2 regions of the Peribacillus sp. NPDC097895 genome follow, and region 2 is predicted to be linked to the other one. Evidence: a T-box and tRNA genes for the amino acid it is inferred to sense, from the RefSeq annotation. Region 2 holds a T-box; the other holds one or more tRNA genes.
What was found. The T-box of region 2 lies ahead of leuS (leucine--tRNA ligase). A T-box ahead of a tRNA ligase gene usually reads a tRNA of that ligase, here a tRNA-Leu.
Positions count from the first base shown of each region.

Region 1: it encodes a tRNA-Leu, which carries the amino acid that the T-box ahead of leuS (leucine--tRNA ligase) is inferred to sense. The anticodon was not compared.

Region 1 covers NZ_JBNNSH010000002.1:990,861-994,073, reverse strand. Annotated here, with positions in the region: gene ACQKMH_RS16165 (retron St85 family RNA-directed DNA polymerase) at 1-1,144, shown strand, start outside; tRNA gene ACQKMH_RS16160 (tRNA-Leu) at 1,354-1,438, shown strand; gene ACQKMH_RS16155 (hypothetical protein) at 2,090-2,506, shown strand; gene ACQKMH_RS16150 (hypothetical protein) at 3,210-3,213, opposite strand, start outside.
Region 2 covers NZ_JBNNSH010000005.1:216,478-219,690, reverse strand. Annotated here, with positions in the region: gene ACQKMH_RS22190 (SMI1/KNR4 family protein) at 1-474, shown strand, start outside; gene ACQKMH_RS22185 (DUF2524 family protein) at 571-834, shown strand; T-box leader at 989-1,220, shown strand; gene leuS (leucine--tRNA ligase) at 1,274-3,213, shown strand, end outside.

The DNA.
Region 1 (3,213 bases), on a different contig from region 2:
TTTTATTTTATATTCCTTAGACCTACCAATAATTAAGGATTTTGAATCACTTTCAAATTCTATTGGAATAAGTAAAACAATGTTATATTTATTATCTAAAAAACCTGAAATGTTTTATAATTCATTTTATATATTTAAAAGAAATGGAACTAAAAGAGAGATAAACAGCCCGAAGTATTCATTAAAACTAGTTCAGCGATGGATATTGGCAGAGATTCTTGAAAAAATAAAAGTAACGAATGAATCAATGGCTTTCCGAAAAGGAATTGGAAATGGTAGTAAAAAGAATGCAGAGCATCATAAATACAGTCTATATTTATTACAACTAGATATAAAAGATTTTTTTACTACTATAAAAAGAGAGAGAGTATTCTATTTCTTTAAAAGTCTAGGATATAATTCATTAGTTTCTAATATTCTAACAAACCTATGTACATATAAAGGCTATTTACCACAAGGAGGAGTATGTTCTCCTTATATATCTAATTTAATCTGTTATAAATTAGATAAAAGATTAAAAGGCTTATCTTCAAAGAGGGACGTCTTGTATACTAGATATGCGGATGACTTAACTTTTTCGTGTGACAATAAAGTAATATTAAGAAAAATGGAGAGTGTTATTAAGGATATAATTATTGATGAAGGTTTCATTATTAATCCCTCGAAAACAAGATTGCTTTCTCCTTCATCGCATAAAAAAGTTACTGGAATTACAGTAAATGATAATAAACTCAAAGCAAATAAACAATTAAAGAAAACAGTCAGAGCAATGATACATAACGCCCTGGTAAGTGGAGATTATTCTAAGAAAAATATAATAAGAGGTTATATTTCTTATATAGATTCCATAGAGGAAGGTTATGTAGAAAAAATAAAGACTTATACAAATAATTTGATAGAAAAAGATTACAAATATTTTAGTGAGACAGTAGAAGCCTTTAATAAAAATAAGATATTTAAGGATTTAAATGAAATGGTTTATAATGAAAATATACTTATGGGAATTGATGATGAATACGAGTTGCACCTATTTGAGCAAGAAAGGTATCAGTTTTTAAAAGAGAGACGATACATCGAGGAAATTATTGAAGAGACCCTTCAACAAACTGGAGCTACCAATCAAGAAGATGAGTTTAACTTTTAGCCAAGTAATAAACATGAAAGTTGAAACACTAGATGAAGCTGAGATTGTACACTCTACTTGAGAGTGTTTTTGTTTTGAGTTTAAAGGCATTTTGTCGCCAAGTTGACATTTAAAGTAGATACGAGTATTTTTAAATTAGGCACTTAATAATCGTATAGACAACAACATAAATTAACCAAATAAAAGTTCTCAAAACATTGATATATCAAGATTGTGGCGGAATTGGCAGACGCGCACGACTCAAAATCGTGTTCCTCTGGAGTGCCGGTTCGACCCCGGCCACCGGTATCACCAATAGCGAAGATACGCTATTACATCAAGCTTCACACTTAATTGTGTGAGGTTTTTTTGTGTTTACAACACACGATTATTTTCCTAACAGTCGTATTCCACGAGTCGTACGACCACAAGTTCAAAAGGGGCGTGTAAATTGGCTAGACGCGATAACTTTCTCTCCAGTGGTGAACTCTCCAAAGTGCATAAAAACTCCAAGTCCTATGACTTCTATGATTCCTTGAGTTGTTTATTAATGATTGCAAACTTAGAAACTTATTTTCACATTCGATTCGTTACTATTTGAACGAGTTGAAAGTGTTTGAACGTTACCTTGAGGTGCAAGATATAGTGTCACACCCGAATAGCGTTACTTACGAGATAATCCAACGGAATGTGATTCTTTATATAAAGCAGCAAGGCTTAAAAACTGTCACTATTAATACTAGATTGAGAGAAATTAAAAGCAAATTCCTTTCCTTTGGGGTTCTAGTGGGGAGCAGTCACACTCTTCTAGTAGGATTTAATCCACTTCATTATTATATAGTAAATATTTCCTTTGTTTTATAACTGTGTGATTTTAATATCTCAACAGTTTATTATATTGATAAAGGGGAATAACTTAAGCCATTACTATAATGAAGTAGTTCTTAAAAGGGAAGTGATAGTTAAATGATTTATATAAGCGATATCGAAAAGATAATTAAAAATACATTAAATGAGCACAATTTGGATATGATTTATGAATTTGACAATAATCTAAGTGCACCTATGAGTTATAACGTATCGACCAATACTATAAAATTTAATTATCTACAAGTTAACGGTTATAAAGGTAAAATTAGAATTAAAGAGACAGAGGAAGACTTTGTTAAAATTATTCTTTATCGTATGATTGGTTATTATTTAGATTTTAAGAAAAACAAACATGATTTAAGGATTTTAATGTATGGTTACGAAGAAGAAAAAGAAAAGCTAAAATCTGAAATAGAAACTAATGCTTGGGATTATGGGAGAACATTGATACCTGAACAACTATTGGAGTCATATGATAAAGTCCGTGAATTAGATGAAATGTTAATAAATTAAAGTACTCAAAGAAAATGGAAATTAAGTTAGTTGCGACATGAGAATTTTATTTATTAATTCAGTGAGGTGAGCTGTTAGTTACAACTTAACACCACCTCATTTTTGTATGGTGAACCATATCAAAAAAAGAAACCGATAGCGAAGAATCGCTATTACATCAAGCACTACAGTATCTAAAGAATATGTACAAATAATGTGTGGTGGTAGTGTGCTATGGGTAAAAGAGATGAACTATGAATTGTTACAAAACCCTCATACGTTGAATCTGGTGAATGGGCGTTCAAATTATTTTTTGAAGACTGCCAATTAAGAAATCTCCGTCCTCACACTTTGAAATATTACCGAGAACAATTTAATGCCATTAAACGAACATTGGTAACAATGACAGGAAAGGATATTAAATTCTTGATAGTAAATATGCAGGTAAGTGGATTGAAGGTAACCACCATTCATTCAAGATTGCGGGCGATAAGGAGTCTCTGCAATTTTCTTCACAGATCAAAACACATCAAAAAGAATCCGATGGCGAATATTAAACTGCTGAAAGAACGGATACAAGCAGTAAACTCTTTATCGAAGGAGCAATTGCAATTAATATTCTCTTTGTGTGATAAACGGACGTTTACTGAACTTAGGGATTATACCATTTTGATGCTGTTTATTGATTGTGGAGTTCGGTTGAATGAATTGGCGAGTTGTCCTCTTAA
Region 2 (3,213 bases):
ATGAAAAAGAAATTAGCCGAAAATAATCAGGTGATCGAAGTGAATGAAGATGGATTTATATACAAAGCCACTTGCACCTTCAATTCCCCTGCTTCGGATGAACAAATTCATTCCTTTGAAGAAAAAACCGGACTGCTTCTGCCCGATGATTATAAAGAGTTTTTGAAAATAACGAACGGATGCCGTCTGTTCGAAACACGAGAATCAGGTGGGGAAAATGATTTATACAGCCTGGATGACATAATTAATTACACATATGAAGACTCCTATGAAGGACGCTATAAAGTGGCCTGCATTTATCAAGATAATATCGTGATCGATGGGGAAGCCGTCGCTAAAGGCGATAAGGAGTACTTAATGGTAAAAGGCCATATCGATGATTTTGAAGAAGGCGAGAAACTCCATATGGGTTTTGCCGAATGGATCGAGCAGTTCATTTCACATCAAGGGGAAAAGTTTTGGGATAAAGGATGAATTCCTCAAAAAAAATGATAATCCACTCGTTAATTGCTCAAACTAATGAAGATGATTCCGAATCATCCAAATGAGACGCGAAGGAGAGGGTTTGTAATGGCAACCAGACAATCCGTCGATCATTTTTTAGAGCAATGTGAAGGAGCTCTCCATTTTGCAGAGTATGAATTTAACGAAGCCTCACGGCAGGAGCATTATGATGATGAACAATTTCAAAATTCGCAGAGGTATATCGAAGAGGCATTGACGGATATGGAACGATTATACAACAGCGCTAATGCCCAACAACGGGATATGCTCACTCGGATGCAGCAGCAGTTGAATGAATTGAAAAATGAAATGATTTTACTGCAACACTAAAGGGAAGCAAGGGAGCTATGAATGCATAGCTCCCTTTTTTGCACGAATTTTCTTGAATTCGCATATATAATGAAAAACCTGTCGATAATGTTTATGTACGGCTATTGCAATTATCGGTGAAATTGACTAGAATGAAATAAAATGCAATATTCTCATAAAGACTATGATGAGGAATAGTAGCGGTTTAAACCAGTAAAGAGAGTTGACGGATGGTGCAAGTCAACCTGGGATGGTCGTGAACTCGCCTTGGAGTCCCGGGTGTGAAGGTAAAAAGTAATGCCTGGCGTTTTAATCCATGTTACGGATGTTTTAAGCTGGGCGGATTTTAGCTATCGCCAATGTGGGTGGTACCGCGGGAAGATATACATAATCCTCTCGTCCCTATTTTGGGATGAGGGGTTTTTTATTGTTTTTCATACGGAAATTAGGAGGAAATCAAATGAGTTTTGACCATAGAAGCATAGAAACAAAATGGCAAAAGTATTGGGAAGGCAATAAAACATTCAAAACGGGAGAAGAAAGCGGCAAACGTAAATTCTACGCACTGGATATGTTCCCATATCCTTCAGGGGCCGGTCTTCATGTTGGGCACCCGGAAGGTTATACGGCAAGCGATATCCTAGCACGGATGAAACGGGCGCAGGGCTATAATGTATTGCATCCGATCGGCTGGGATGCCTTTGGACTTCCGGCAGAGCAATATGCGATCGATACGGGAAATGATCCAGCTGAATTCACGGAGCACAACATCAACACGTTCCGCCGCCAAATCAAAGCCCTTGGTTTTTCTTATGACTGGGATCGCGAAATAAACACGACAGATCCCGACTATTACAAATGGACGCAATGGATCTTCTTGAAATTATATGAAAAGGGCCTTGCATATATTGATGAAGTGGCCGTTAACTGGTGTCCGGCACTTGGGACGGTATTGGCGAACGAAGAAGTCATCGATGGAAAAAGTGAGCGTGGAGGCCATCCGGTTGAACGCCGCCCGATGAAACAATGGATGCTTCGAATCACAGCTTATGCAGACCGCTTGATCGACGATTTGAATGATGTGGATTGGCCTGAAAACATCAAGGATATGCAACGTAACTGGATTGGCCGTTCAGAGGGAGCGGAGGTCACTTTCCATATCGATGGTCACCAAGATACGTTCACGGTGTTCACGACCCGTCCGGATACGTTATTCGGTGCAACATATGCCGTATTGGCACCTGAACATCAGTTTGTCGATAAAATTACGACGGCTGATCAAAGGGCAGCGGTAGAAGCCTATTTAGATGAAGTGAAACATAAAAGCGACTTGGAAAGAACAGACTTGGCAAAGGATAAATCAGGCGTGTTCACAGGGGCTTATGCGATTAACCCGGTAAATGGTGAAAAAATGCCGATCTGGATTGCTGATTATGTGTTGATCAGCTACGGAACTGGTGCCATCATGGCCGTTCCTGCGCATGATGAGCGCGATTTTGAGTTTGCAGTCAAGTTCGACTTGCCGATCAAGGAAGTCGTAGCTGGCGGAGATGTGAAAAGTGAAGCCTATACAGGCGATGGTCTACATGTTAATTCTGAATTCCTTGATGGGTTGAATAAAGAAGAAGGCATTTCAACCATGATTAAATGGCTCGAAGAAAAAGAAATCGGTACGAAGAAAATCACATACCGTCTTCGCGACTGGTTATTCAGCCGTCAACGTTACTGGGGCGAACCGATTCCAATCATCCATTGGGAAGATGGCACCATGTCTGCAGTGAAGGAAGAAGAACTTCCATTGATTTTACCGAAAGCGACGGATATCAAGCCTTCAGGTACAGGTGAATCACCACTAGCGAACATCGCGGAATGGGTGAACGTAACGGATGAAAACGGACGAAAAGGGCGCCGTGAGACAAATACCATGCCACAATGGGCAGGTAGCAGCTGGTATTTCCTTCGTTATATTGATCCAGATAACAAGGAAGCACTTGCAGATCCTGAAAAATTAAAAGAATGGATGCCGGTCGACATTTATATTGGTGGAGCTGAGCATGCGGTGCTTCACTTGCTGTACGCTCGCTTCTGGCATAAATTCTTGTACGATATCGGTGTCGTTCCAACGAAGGAACCATTCCAAAACTTATTTAACCAAGGAATGATCCTTGGCGAAAATAATGAAAAAATGAGTAAATCCAAAGGGAATGTAGTGAACCCTGATGACATCGTTGAAAGCCATGGTGCCGATACACTTCGCATGTACGAAATGTTCATGGGACCATTGGATGCATCGATTGCCTGGTCTACTAACGGATTGGATGGTTCACGCCGATTCCTGGACCGTATCTGGCGTTTATTAGTCAACGAAGACGGTACGATCACAGATAAGATGACCGAAAT